Regions from separate parts of the Eubacterium sp. F2 genome, predicted to be linked through region 2. Evidence: riboswitches for the same ligand, from Rfam matches in the RefSeq annotation. Region 2 holds a riboswitch; the other holds the start of a gene.

What was found. A riboswitch is a leader RNA that binds a small molecule or an ion and turns the genes downstream of it on or off. The one in region 2 is predicted to bind cyclic di-GMP.
Region 1: another riboswitch for cyclic di-GMP. It lies ahead of ACI77B_RS02800 (hypothetical protein); the one in region 2 lies ahead of ACI77B_RS01610 (transglutaminase domain-containing protein).

The regions. Positions count from the first base shown of each region.
Region 1 covers NZ_CP176393.1:689,620-697,025, forward strand. The annotation lists gene ACI77B_RS02795 (Cna B-type domain-containing protein) at 53-4,657, opposite strand; gene ACI77B_RS02800 (hypothetical protein) at 4,806-5,114, opposite strand; cyclic di-GMP riboswitch class I at 5,186-5,269, opposite strand; gene ACI77B_RS02805 (PD-(D/E)XK nuclease family protein) at 6,906-7,406, opposite strand, start outside.
Region 2 covers NZ_CP176393.1:405,431-412,836, reverse strand. The annotation lists gene ACI77B_RS01635 (hypothetical protein) at 1-86, shown strand, start outside; gene ACI77B_RS01630 (ECF transporter S component) at 260-868, shown strand; gene ACI77B_RS01625 (THUMP domain-containing class I SAM-dependent RNA methyltransferase) at 1,089-2,252, opposite strand; gene ACI77B_RS01620 (hypothetical protein) at 2,303-2,899, opposite strand; gene ACI77B_RS01615 (NAD(P)-dependent malic enzyme) at 3,165-4,340, shown strand; cyclic di-GMP riboswitch class I at 4,526-4,611, shown strand; cyclic di-GMP riboswitch class I at 4,700-4,792, shown strand; gene ACI77B_RS01610 (transglutaminase domain-containing protein) at 4,940-5,812, shown strand; gene ACI77B_RS01605 (COG2426 family protein) at 6,327-6,776, shown strand; gene ACI77B_RS01600 (hypothetical protein) at 6,875-7,051, shown strand; gene ACI77B_RS01595 (class II aldolase/adducin family protein) at 7,014-7,406, shown strand, end outside.

The DNA.
Region 1 (7,406 bases), 280 kb from region 2:
CAAGCTCTAGAATGCGGCCATAATACTAAGAGTGCAGTTTATTTACTGACAGCTATTCCGTTTTTCTCCTCTTCACCGCCAGTACCAGCGCCAGAAGTGCTGCTGCTCCGCCGAAGAGAATCATCTCTGTTCCGAGCCTGGTCTGGTCGGAGGTCTGCGGTGCAGACGATGGTGTGTTCTGTACGGTGGTTCGCGGAACAGACGGCTTCTTCGGTGTAACCGTCTTTTTTGGAGTCTTCGGAGTCACCGTTTTATTCGGCTTGTTTGGCTTATTCGGTTTCGGATTATCCGGCGTATTCGGCTTCACCGGGTTGTCATCATTCGTGATGGTCACCTTGCTGCCGTCTGTTTCCGCCGTAACCTGCTGTGTCATTGTAAACCCGTTCGGCACAATCACTTCCTGCACAGTCCAGGTACTATTGTCATCTTCCAGCTTGTCCCAGCTAAAGGTCCAGTTATTGGCATCGTTCAGCGTAACCGGCTGACCATAGGCCGTACCGTTTTTCATCAGCTGCACCTGAACGGAATCCGGGCGCGTCCCGCCGTCATCGAGTTTCCAGACCTTCTGGACGGTGACATGGTGGTAAACCGGTGTTGGGGTTGGCGGGGTCTGCGGATCTTTTACCGTAACCACACCATTAATAACCTCCATCTGCTCTGCCTTTTCCGGATTGAAGCTGTCCGGTTTACACGTGTTCGTAATCGCATCATTGCGCAGGTAAATGTACTGATAATCGTTGTTTCCGATCTGATATCCGCTCGGCGCCTTCACCTCTTTCAAGCGGTACAGATAATTGTATCGAACGGAAGTGATGTCTTTTCCATCCACACTGTGCTTGTCTCCGAGCTGAACAGATCCATTGCTGTCCGTGACATATCTTCCGTTTTCACCGCTGCCCGGGATGACCTTCCATTCCTTTCCGGCTCTTCCCGTGTACTGTTCCAGGACAAATTCCGCACCGGCAAGGGATTTCCCTGTACTCTCGTCCGTCTTGTTTAATGTCAGTGCCGTATACTTTGTTGATGCGTTCGCACTGCTGCCAGTACTGTAAACCTGTGCCGTCTTCTCATCGGAAGATGCCGCATCATCCATTCCTTCCAGGGCGGCCTTATTGGTGACTGTGAATGTCGTCGGATCATGATTCGTCATGTTGACTTTATAACCATAGTCCAGGATATACGCCTGCCCGTCCGGGACTTGCAGGGTAATTTTTGTCTGGCGCTTATCTGGATCTGTCGTCTTATTCAGTGTATAGTCACTTGCTGCGACTTCGACTTTCTTTCCGTCCACCAGCTTATACAGATGAATCGCATCCGCATCTGCCTCGATGGATTTCACCGGTACCGGACCGGAAGACCAGGCCGGCCAGGTCAGAACGTCATTCACGGTAATCGTCTTTCCAGAATCGGAAAGCTTCACGCCCTGCGGATTGATCTTCAGGGAATAGGTCAGCATTCCGGTATCTGCGTTATATGCGCCGTCGGACTTTTCGAGTTTCGCTGTATCGATTTCTGTCTCCGCACTGCTGTGCGCCTCACTCTTATCATCCTTCAGCACGGCGTCATTTTTCAGCGTTTTCGACGTCTTTCCATCCATGAAGCTATCCGGATCGGTGATCTTCACGGCATAATACAGAACAACTCCGACCTGCTCATGATCATCATCGAAATGGAAGGCGGACTGTGGAATATCCACGGTGAGTTTATTACTGCTCTGATCATAGTTCACCTTCGTCTGATCATCGGAGAATAATCCCCTTCCATTATAGAGAGCAGACTCTCCGGAAGAACCCCAGCCGTTCGCTCTGGCCATACCTAAATAATTTGCGGCAATTCCATTCCTACAGATATTTACAGATGCCGGATTATAGGTGATCTTACCATCCCCGGCACTCCACTTCTGATCCGTAACCAGCTGTGTTCCGGCAGGCAGTGTATCCGTAAAGTGTAAGTCTCCCTGAGCATTTCTGTTGGCATTCAGCACTGCGCAGTAATACAGCAGGCCATCCTTACTGAACTTTTTCTTCAGCAGTCCTGATTCTCTGCTTCCATCATCCGTAATGTTATATTTATTCAGCTGAACATCACCGGATTCCGGCGGGACGTAATAGGTCGTTTTAGCTGTCGCCTGTGGACCACTATATTCACTCCCTGATCTTGTAATCCGTGCTGTATTATACATGACACGTTTACTGTCCGGATTCATATATTTCACTGACGTTGTAGTATCATAGGTGATAACTACACGACTGAGATCTGTATCCAGATTATTAAAATGGAATGAGAGTCCACTTGCGATGTAATTTTCAGCCGGGAAGATGCTGTCATTTCCAGAATAACTCCCGGCTGACGTCGAAGTAAATCCAGAATAATCTCCGGTCCATATTCCTGACCGATAATGTCCCCAGATCAGACATTCCTGTCTGCCCGAGCCCGAACCATATCCGATCGGAATGTTTACCAGTTTTCCATCTGTATCATATGCGGAAATCTTGATTCCTTTTACCTGCTCCGGAGTCATCCAGTAATCATCATCAAAAGTAGAATTCTTCATTTCCACTTTCCCATAATTATATGTGCTGAAATCATCCTCAAGATCATAGTATCTCTGTGACTTTTTCAAGTTATTCAGTGTAATTGTCCAGTGATTGACAAGCTGCCCTTTATCATTTACATCAGCCTTTGTACTACGTGTCCTGTCTACTGTCTTGCTGAGCGCTGTTTTATCCGGCTGGACATATTTTTTCTCTGCTGTAGCCGTCTTATATTTTCCATCAATAAGACTTGTAATCTTGATTGTGTTCTTAAATGTCGTCTTCGTATCCGAGTACTTCATCGGCTGATCATAGGCAAGGACAAACATGCCCAGGTAAGACGGAATCTCATACCATTTCCCAGACGCATCGGTAAAGCCGCTCTTCCCGCCCTTGCTGACAAAGGTTAGAGGCATGGCAACATTCTCATAAGTTTTCACGCCAAGTTTAATTTGATCCTCTTTCGATGCGGAAAGAACACCCTGCGGGTAAGCTATAACAGAACATTTATCCGTCGGTGAACTCTTCTGCGCACTGTTCGTCATGCTGTCGCTGATCACGCAGTGGTCCAGGCTCTTCTGTTCCGTTTTATCATCATTAAACCTGACCGTCCAGCGCAGCGCTGTGCGGTCCTTATCCGTATAATCGCCAAATTTATGCGGAGTCGGGAATGTGGTTTCGTTTTTTGCTTCCGGCGTACATTCAGCCTTCACATCATTTCCATTAAGATTTGCTTTTGCATAATTATGGAGTTTCAGGGTCTCATCACTGTTGAGATAATGAGAACTTTCCACAATCTCATAGGTAACAATATATCGGTCACCCGACGAAGCGGAAATGATCCTGCCTGTTCTCGGACCTCCAGGCGGGAAGATTGTACATGGCAGACTAGAAAGCGATCCAAAGATTGAGATATTATTACCGCTCCCTGGCCCGCTGTATATTCCTGTTTTTATATATCCATCATCAATCTCACTTGCTGGACATTCCCATTTTGTATTTCCGGCAGAATCGACAAGTTTAATCGATTTAACCTTTGTCCTCATACCATTAACATTATGGCCCTGCGGATCAAAATAATCATCCAGCTTAACTTCACCTGCTGGAGGTCTGGTTTTAAATGTCAATGTTAATGTGAAATTCCACGTAATTGAATGTTCTTCCGGGTCATATGTCCCTGAACCAGTCTTCTGCAGGTCAATCGAATTATCCTTCGGCAGGGAGTAATCTACCTGACAGGTTGTCGTGACTTTTTTATTTTCCTCGCCCTGAGGATATGCCTCCGCCTGATTTTCCTCATAATATCTCTGGTTATAGGTCAATTTGTCATAGTCACTGGCGGGAACCCACTCAACAGCGTCATAAGAAAAGATATAATATGCGCCTTTCTCCAATGACTCAGATGGTTTGGCCGGTATCATCTTTATCCCATCTCTGGCGCCCTCACCACCAAAGGCAGGTGTAGAAAATGACTGCATTCCCTTTGAATGCCCCTCTGCATCAAACAACTCCAATCTTGGAGATTCATAGTGATTGCTGTCATGGTCCTGTTCGGTCAGCCAGTGCGTGACACGATCATTCAGTACGATGGTCTGATCTTGATCCATGCCATTCGGAACAGTAATTTTGACCTCATAATGACATTTGAACCAGTATGCAACCGGGATTCCCGAGTTTACCGGTTCCATCTTTTTACTTGTACATTTTTTCGAAATCGTCAGCGGCCGCGTATCTTCAAATTCAAATGGAATGGTCACATTGTCATTAAACTTGACCCATCTCTCCTGAGACCCTTTGAATTTATCCGTCTCCAGATTTCCCCAGAGCGTGATATTACCGTCGATCTCCGTTCCATAGGCAGAGTCATCCTTATCAAAATGCAGCGTTATGATATATCCATTACCTCTGATGTCATATGTGCCGATTTTCTTATGCGCATCATTATAAATTATTCCATCATCGGAATTATGAAAGCTAAAATACTTGCAAAGCGGACTTCCTGTATAAAATACTGTCCCGTGCCAGACTTCATGATCATCGATCAGATCCTTTGTCGGGATTTTAAATGCCACAACGGCTTTAGCAGAAAGAGTCGTCTGTGAAGCCTCACTCTTCTTAAACAATGCTACACCGGCATCATTCGTTACCTCTTTATTCTCCTTGTCCAGAGCAGAAATACTGGTTCCCTCTTTCGTAATGTATTCCCTAAGCTCAGGAGCCTGATATGCAGGGTCCGGCTGATTATCATCCTCAGCCGCGGCCTTGCTGTCATCAGAACTTTGCGTACCCCCCCCTATTTTCAGAATTCAGCTGTGACTGCTGGCTGTCCGCCGTCTTCACGGCCTCCTGCGCGCCCTGATTTACAGCCTTCTCTTCCGCCTTCTGCTCCGCGGCCGCGCTGCCAGATTCACCACTTGCCGGGGAAGTTTTGTCCACGGACTGTGACGCCTCCTGCTGTGTCCCGCTCTCCGCCACGGCTGCCAGCGTGCCTGCCGGCATAAACGTAACGGCCATCAGAACGGCCAGCGTCAGAACCATCAGTGTGCGCCATGCCGATCGCTTCTCATGCCTGCCTCTCATTTTACTCTCCTTTCCTCAACATTGCATATTGCACAATCCTGCGGACAAAAGAAAAAGCCGCCAAGGATATACCCGGCAGCTGGCTGTCTCACGGCCTTTCGTGAGACCCTGTAGTTTTGCGTCCCGGCATCACTGCCGGTTTGCTATTTACTTATCCATACATTCTTTCTATTCCATTGTCGCAGAACCATTGCACTCTTATATAAACATCATATCATTTTTAAAATCAGGGTCAAGAATTTTCAGTAACTTTACAATAGCTTACCCAGGGCTGTTTCGTTCTTCGCCGAAGGTGCCCAAGCCTTCATTGTCATGGATTTCCGCCTCCAGTCCTGAAATCGATGGCCGCATTCCTGAACACTTCTCCAGACAAGGCGCAGATGTGTATCCAGTTATTCTTGTCAGACAATTAAATTTCGCATACATTCAGGATGTTGGCTTCCGGAACACGCATCGATTTCACAGTATTTTGTTGGTTGTTACCTTATGTTGAAGCTCGTGAGGCCTGGCGCAGCTGAAATGGAGTTGATACGATGATAAGCGATCTGTGAAGCGGAGATGATGAATAAGGCGAAGGGAATGGTGAGACAGGTTTGAGTGCGGTGTGGAATAAAGCAAAGTATACAGAATACAGAAATGCAGGGCATTCATAAAATATTCACCACACAATGTGCGCATTTCCATACAAAGCGCCCTTCAGCTGTCGGAAAATACCGTCAAAATCCGGGATTCCCGAGATCGATTGCGCGCAATTCGGGAATCCCTTCTTATCGGTCCATTTCCCGAACTTTCCAGGCCGGCACTTTCGGAAAATGGCTCTTAAATGGCGATCTCCCGAACCTGGAGACACAGGGGCCCTGAAGATTCTTGAACATCTGACTTTTCCCGAATCCGCATGTAAATTGATCCTGATTATTATACAGTATACGCGTATAATAATTCATGGATAATTATATACACACATTTATTGCCTGCAGCAACAACATACGACCCGCAACATCCTCGGAAAAAGCCTGTAAAACCTGATTTCTCCGAGGCCCTGAAAAAAAGATCGGGAAACAGCAGATTATAGCGGTTTTCCCGAACAACTTCAACTGCCAGAAACTAAAAACACTGCATTCCCAGCAATGGCCACCGACAATGTTTTACAGATGGTTCTATTTTCTAATTTTTTCATCTGACATAACAATAATCGCCTCTGATCAAACAGCCGGGTGATGAAACATCTCGAAAGACCGCAGGCGCAGTCAGAAACCCTAAATACTTAAGAACCAGAATAAATCGTTTAATACGAGAAAACTGCATTCTGATTGATGGCCGATTACGGAGCATCTCGGAGGGCTGATGCCACAGCCAGACGGCCGCACAGACACGCACACACTACAAAATCAGAGAAGACCTGCATTCCCAATAATGCCCGCCGATGAATCCTTTTGGAAGGCCGTTGGCACAGTCGGACAGCCGCATATACATTACAAAATCAGGGCAGGCCGCATCTTTACAGATGGCCGTTGAGAGAGCATCTCGCAGGGACGATGCCACAGCCAGACGGCCGCATATACATTACAAAACCAGGGAAAGACCGCATTTCCACTAATGGCCACTGACAGAGCATTTCGAAAGGCTGATGGCGCAGTCGGAGTCAAATGGAAGAAACGGCGAGAGTACTGTTGCACAGTGAACGTTTCTGTTTGCGACAGACTCCGCCGTTTCCCGGATGGACTCCGCATCTGCGGCCAGCCTGAAGAACAGCTCTGGAATGCGGTCATCAGTCTGAAAATGCGGTCTTCCCTATTTTATAACATTATACTGATTCCCCCGGAAGGCCGGATCAAATCTGCAGATACTCTTGAATTCACAGTACTTGCAGGCTGTGTCGTCCCCGTTTTTCATCGGATGGATGTCGATGATTCCTTCGTGCATCTCTGTGATGAGTTCGGTGACTTTATCGGCGACATCGTTCTGGAGTTCCTGGAAGTCTTCTTCGGAAATCAAGGTTCCGCTCTTTCCCAGTTCGCCGCTTTTCAGCATTTTTACGGCAACAACGGAAGAGGACTCTTTTGGCGCGAGTTCGCCGGCAACTTCGCGGACGGTCTCCGGGTCGTTCAGAAGCAGGCCGTTCAGTTTGAAATGGCTCTGGATTTCTTTCTGGACCTGCAGTTTTAAAGCATCCGACGGTGTCCCCGCCGCCGGTTTATTTTTAACGTCGATGCGCGGTTCCTGAATGTGGAAGTAGAACACGCCTGCCGGCTGACGCACCTGCTCTTCTGCGGCCTGCATGTAGACCATGAG
Region 2 (7,406 bases):
AGAGAAGCAGCATGATCGGCGGAATTGCAGACAATATGTCCGGCGAGAGCCGCATGATCTTCAAGACCATGGAAGTGAAGAAATAACAGAAGGATTTCTGAATGAGCATGAGCATCTGCATATTATGTGCAGATAGAAATATGCAGCAGGCATCCGGCAGAAGGCCGGGTGCCTGTTTTTTATGTGTAATTGACCGGAAAGAAGTGTATAATAAGGCATGTATAAAAATTGTATCTGCAGAAGAGAGGAATCAGAGTTTATGAATCAGGAACAGACCAATACAACCCGGAAAACGCGCAACGCCGTTCTGATCGCTATGTTCGGCGCAGTCAGCATGGTGCTGATGCTCCTGGAATTTCCAATTCCGATTGCCCCTCCGTTTATGAAAATCGATCTGTCGGACCTTCCGGCGATCCTGGGAACCTTTATGATCGGCCCGGGAGCCGGTGCAGGGATTGCCGCGCTGAAGATTGTCCTGAAACTGGTGTTTAAGGGAACGGATACGGCTTTCGTCGGAGAACTTTCTAATTTCGTCTGCGCGCTGATGTATATTCTTCCGTCGTACTTCTTCTATCACCGGAAGAAAACAAAGAAGAGAGCGGCCATTTCGCTGATGCTGGGCACACTTTCCGTCAGCATCCTGGCTGTATTTGTCAACTACTTCATTATGTTCCCGCTGTATTCCAAGCTCTATGGAATGCCGCTGAAGGCGATCATCGCCATGGGAACGGCAGTCAACAGTCACATTAACGGTCTGTTTTCGATGATGCTGATCATTGTGTTCCCGTTTAACATTCTTAAATATGGAATTGTATCGGTCATCACCTTCATCGCCTATAAGCGGCTGAAACGGGCGCTGATCCACTAAAGATAAGCAGGGAATAAGGGGATAAGCAGGGAACGATCGGTCTGTGCAGGTGGAGCAAACACGGCTGCCGGACGGAAATTCCCGGACAGGACCGGACTGGAGATGGAGTACAGAAGACCGGTCATAGTAGAAATAAAAGAAAACAAAACAAAAAATCCCGGGACAAGAGTGCGGATGAAGGACAGCTTCACCGGCACTTCCGCCCGGGATTTTTATTATTCTATTTTTTTCGTTCCGGCCGTTTTCCGTGGAACTGGTAGTAACAGACTTTCAGATGTCCGTTGTACAGCTTCCTGCGGCGGTCGGCAGGACGTTTAAACCATTTTTTCTCAATCGTTTCATCGGAGGTGATCATGAACACGGACCAGTCCGGACGTGCCTGATAGAAGTCGGAGACAGTCCGGTAGATTTTCTCCTGGATTTTCCGGTCTCCGATACGTTCCCCGTAAGGAGGATTCATGATGATGATGCCGGACGGAGGAAGGGCAGAAACATCCGCGCTTTCCGGGTCCAGAAGATCGGCCATGTTGTTGTTCAGGAAGCGGATGTCCTCATCGACACCGGCGTTTTCTGCATTAATTTTCGCGGCATGGTAAGCGTGGGCGCTGATGTCGCAGGCCGTAATATGAAGCTCCCTGCTGTAGTCGATCGCCTGGTAGGCGGCCGTCCGTTCTTCTTTCCAGAGATTTTTCGGGATAAAGTCCCATTCTTCTGATGCAAAGTGCCGGCTGAGTCCCGGCGCGATGTTTCTTCCGATCATGGCAGCTTCAATCGGAATTGTTCCGGATCCGGTGCAGGGGTCCAGCAGGTAACGGTCAGGATGCCAGAAGGTCAGCTGAATCATCGCAGCGGCCAGTGTTTCCTTGATCGGCGCAGGAACAGCTTCTGTACGGTATCCGCGCTTATGGAGCGCCTCGCCGCTGGTATCGACTGCAACAACAGCAGTATCCTTCAGCAGGGTCAGACGGACTGTATATTCCGCTCCGGTCTCCGGGAAATGGTCCATGCCGTATGCCTCTGAAAGCCGGCAGACGATGGCCTTCTTCACGGTTTTCTGGTTTACCGGCTCGCTTCGGAGTTTTGATTTTACCGTGGAAACCAGTACCGTGAATTTTCCGTCGGGCGGAATCAGTTCCTCCCAGGCCATTCCCTTTACCGTCTGAAAGAGGTCTTCCGATTCTTCGGCCCGGAATTCCCCCATTTTCAGCATAACGCGGTCTGCCGTGCGCAGCCAGAGGTTGGAGCGCACGATGGCACGCTCATCTCCGGTATAGGTCACTTTTCCGTTTTCTGTCTTTTCAATTTTATATCCAAGCGCTTCGACTTCCCGCTTTACAACGGCTTCCAGTCCAAAGGCAGTGATGGCGATTAAATCCAGTTTCATCCTTGCTCGTTCCTTTTTTGTCCTGAGAGAAAAATCCTGCAGGCAGGGGCCTACAGGGAAATAAGAATATTATTCAGCACCATCATGTCGACGGCCATAATCAGCTGCGGGATCATCAGAAGCCAGTAAGCGAGGTGAACGTTGGCCATCGGATAGGAAATCGAGCAGAAGATGCCGATGATGACCGTTCCGATGATCAGGTTCGTGGTCTTGGATGTCTGGCGGGTCGCGAAGGCGTCAATCTCGTAGAATTTCTGTGTAACGGACGCTTCTATGCAGCCCCAGACGACGCAGACCGGCAGAAGAATCGTCGCTGCGGTCAGTCCCTGTTTCAGAACAACCAGGGAAATAAATTCCATGACTGCGATGGCGGCGATGCCGAAGATCGTGATTTTCCGGTAGCTCAGCGAAATCTCGTTCTTCACCTCGAACTGTGTGCGGATGCCGTCGATGGACATGTAGATGCACCAGACCGCGAGGATGATGCCGATTACCAGCGCGATGTCTGCGAGTTTCGGCCAGATACCGTGCATTACCGGCCGGCGGTAGGTAATCAGATTGTAGATCACATAACCCATAACGGCGAAGGTCATCCATGCCGTGCCGTTAATCAGATGCTTCAGGCCGTTTTCCTGTTTTGCTGTCATTGTGAATAATCAACTCCATTCTTGTTGTTTCATACATAGTAAATGAACCTGACAAAAGAAACTCTGCCAGGCCGCAGTTATTGCACCGGGAAGGTTCATGATCCTCCGGATGCACGTACTTTGCATGCATTATACCATAAATCGGAGGCAGATGAAATGCAGAAATCCCTGCATAACGGTTGCGTTTTTGGGCCATTGAGATAAAATAATACAGTATATATTTTTGAAAATATGAGTGGATTAGAAATTTGGAGGGATAATTAGTATGGATTATGCAAAGGAATCTCTGCGTCTGCACGGTGAATGGGGCGGTAAGATCGAGGTTGTTTCCCGTGTTCCGGTAAAGGATAAGGATGATCTTTCACTGGCATACACACCGGGCGTTGCGCAGCCTTGTCTGGAGATCCAGAAGGATGAAAACCGCGCCTATGATCTGACAAGAAAGTGGAATATGTGTGCGGTCATTACAGATGGTTCTGCAGTTCTGGGACTGGGAGACATCGGTCCGCAGGCGGCAATGCCGGTTATGGAGGGAAAGTGCGTCCTTTTCAAGTCTTTTGCGGACGTTGACGCATTCCCGCTCTGCGTGGATTCCAAGGATGTAGATACCTTTGTCAACACGGCAGCGCTGATTTCCAAGTCTTTCGGCGGAATCAACCTGGAGGACATTTCTGCACCGCGCTGCTTTGAGATTGAGCGCAAGCTGAAAGAACGCTGCGACATTCCGATTTTCCACGACGACCAGCACGGAACAGCCGTCATCACCCTTGCGGGACTGACCAATGCTCTGAGAGTTGTCGGAAAGAAGAAAGAGGATGTCAAGGTCGTCACTTCAGGAGCAGGTGCTGCCGCAATTTCCATCACAAAGCTGCTGCTTTCCGCAGGATTTAAGGATATCGTCATGACCGACCGCCACGGCGCAATTTACAAGGGCCGCGAGGATGGAATGAATTGGATTAAGAAGGAAATGGCAGAGGTTACCAATCAGGAAATGCAGAAGGGAAGCCTTGCTGACGTTCTGAAGGGCGCAGACGTATTTATCGGCGTTTCCGCTCCTGGACTGGTGACAAAAGAAATGGTCAAGAGCATGAACAAGGATGCGATCATCTTCGCTTGTGCCAATCCGACACCGGAAATCTTCCCGGATGAGGCTGCTGAAGGTGGTGCTGCAGTAATTTCCACCGGACGTTCCGATTTCCCGAACCAGATTAATAACGTTCTGGCATTCCCGGGAATCTTCAGAGGTGCATTCGATGTCCGTGCATCTGAGATCAATGAAGAAATGAAGATGGCCGCAGCGCAGGCACTGGCTGACCTGATCAAGCCGGAAGAACTTTCTGCAGAGTACATTATCCCGAAGGCATTCGATCCGGCAGTAGGACCGGCCGTCGCAAAGGCTGTCGCAGAGGCCGCACGCAAGAGCGGTGTCGCGCGCATCTAAGGCAGAGGATGGAAAAGTCAAAGAGCTTTTCTATGATTTTACACAGTTTATAGAACTGTGGCAGACTACGCTGTACAAGGGCTGAACATCAAATCAGGACGTTTTTTGTGTAAAAAGTGAAGATTTATAAAGAAAACGCTTGATATCATCTCCGCCATTTGCTACAGTACTAATCGAAAGGGTTGAAAATTAAAAGGCACCCATACCGAAAGGTATGTTCGCAAAACTAGAGGGCCTTTCTCCGGAAGGAGAGTGGCAGCCAGCTGCATTAGTTCGACGTAAACGACGAATGTAAAGCGATTACGGGTGTTTTAGAGTACCTGTAATCGCTGTTTTAGTTTTCAGATCCGGTCAATTAAAGTCTTCAAGGGCAAAACAGCCGAAAGGCTGTGACGCAAAGCTAAAGGGTCTTCCTCTGTATGAAGATACGGAGATGACAGCCAGTTGCATTCTTGAGTCGTCTGGGTCTTTTTCGTGCCCGAATTTCTGCCACGATTATCGTATGGTGGAGAATTCGGAAAGCTCGAAATGTTAACACTCGCGGCAACAGGCACTGATCTGGGCTTTGCTTCCTTGCATCATGGAAGGGAGTATGCGGTATGAAAAGCGAAAGGAAAGAAAGGAACGTATTCGCGAAAACAATCATTCTCGTATTAACCGTTATTGTATTCATGGCAATGGGAACCGCTGCATCGTATGCGGATGATAACACATTCACCAGCTACAGCGATGCACAGAAGTACATTTACCAGAATGTCATGGAAATGAATCCGGAAATCAACTACACGCTGAAAGTAGACAGCATGGGTTCCGCATTTGATACATTTTCTTCTACCAGCATTTCCGGCCTGACCAGTCTGGATGACGGACTGAATACGGCAGGAGATTATGCGGCATGGAATCTGTATAACGGCGATGAATTCTCCTACAGCTGTGAAAAAGTTGATGGACAGTATGTCATTCACGTACAGGACAAGGTCAGCTACAGACTGAGCAAGAGTCAGGAGCGGACCTATAAAGAGAAGTTGAACAGCGTAATGGCATCCATCGGAACAAGCGGCAGCGACAAGCAGAAAGTAAAAAGAATTTATAAGTACGTCACGAAAAATGTGAAATACGATTACAGCTCAAATCTGAAGGATACAGCGTATACAGCCTATGCAGCACTGGTAAATAAAAAAGCCGTCTGCAACGGATATGCGGCTCTGGTTTACGACATGTGCCGTAAAGCAGGTGTTCCCTGCAGAGTAATCGTAGGACAGGCAAACGGCGGACTTCACGCATGGAACCTGATCAAGATCGGAAACAAGTGGTATAACGCTGATGCAACCTGGGATGCAGGAGAAAGCAGCTACCGCTATTTCCTGAAGTCTGATAAGCAGTTCAGAGGACATAAGCGTGCAGCAGCATACCGTTCCAAGAGATTCAAGGCGCTCTGCCCGACCTCCGCTTCAAGCATGAAAATCAAGTAGATCTTCATCCGGAAGAATGACGGAGTTCAGAAATCATCAATCTGCGATGTTAAAACTAGAATTGCGATATAAAATATAGATTTTGCGATATAAAGATAAATTTGCGATATTGAAAATACATTTTGCGATATAGAAGATAGAGATTCCGCGAGCCGGGAGACGATCACCCGGCCCGCAGTGAAAACCAGGGCCTGAGGGCCAGATTAATTTATGCGATATAAAATATAGATAGAGAATCAGACGGCTCAGCGAAAGCAGAAACTTTCGTGGAGCCGTTTTCCTGTGTGAAACAGCATGTCCTGCAGCAAAGTGTGGGGCAGACACAGGAACTTGACATGAAACGGCATGAGAAAGACTGCGGAAAAGACGTCGGAGACGTGTAGAAATCATGCTTTTCAGAGTTTGTGGACAGTTGAAAATACATACCGCTATTCGAATTGTATGCTATAATATTGTAAAATTTTACTGGAAGTTCTGCCAATGGTGCAGGCAAATGCAGCGGAGAGGAAATTGCATGAAGGTACTTCTGATTGAATTTTTAATGGCAATGGTGCCGGTGGTGGAACTCCGCGGTGCTCTTCCGTTTGCCATTGCGAAGGGCGCAGCGCCACTGGCCGCGTATGTTATCGCGGCGGCGGGGAATCTGCTGCCGGTTCCATTTATTATTCTGTTTCTGCGAAAGCTGATTTTGTTCTTACGGGGAAGAAGCACATGGCTTGACCATATTCTGGACCGGCTGGAACAGAAAGCGGAGAAAAACAGGAAGAAGGCAGAGCGTTATGAATGGCTGGGCCTGTGTATTCTGGTTGCGGTACCGCTTCCCGGAACTGGAGCCTGGACCGGCGCGCTGGTCGCATCGCTGGCAGAAATGAGGATGAAACGGGCGCTTCCGAGCATTACTCTCGGGGTGCTGATTGCGGATGCAGTCGTCCTGGCGGTCAGCATGGGAATTAAGATTTTGTAGGGAAAGCGACACTGTTAATTTATGGAAAATATGTAATGTTTTCCATATGGACGCATATTCATCCGTACGATATAATGTCAGTATTGAGGAATTTTATAATGCCAGTTCATAAAACGGAAGAACTTTACGTTTATGAACATACTGTACTTCTGATGAACGGAGCGGCGGAACAGAGACTTACAGATGCTTCTGCCGTAAGACGTCAGATGCTGCAGAGAATGGGAGAGGTGAACAAGAATGGATCAGAAACAGCTGATTACGGAATACGCGGATAAAATTGCAGCGCTTCCGTACTCTGCGGGGCCTGCGCCAAGAATCATTCTTAAAAAAGACGGAAGAATTTTTGCCACAAAAAGAGGAACGGATTTCCGCTATATTTCCGATGAGGATATTATAGAAGTGTCCAGAATGCTGGATCAGCTGGATACCGTGGAGGCAGCTGCGCTCATGAAGCTGAAAAAGCAGAAAGCGATGATCCTTGCCCGTACACCTTTTGTCGGAAAATATATCGATGCCGGGAAGCCGATCGGAGCCTGCCTGGATGATATGGCACAGATTATCGGAAGAAGGGTTCCGATTGTTCACCGGAGTGTCCGTGAAATTACCGCTGCGCTGAATGATACGAGCGCG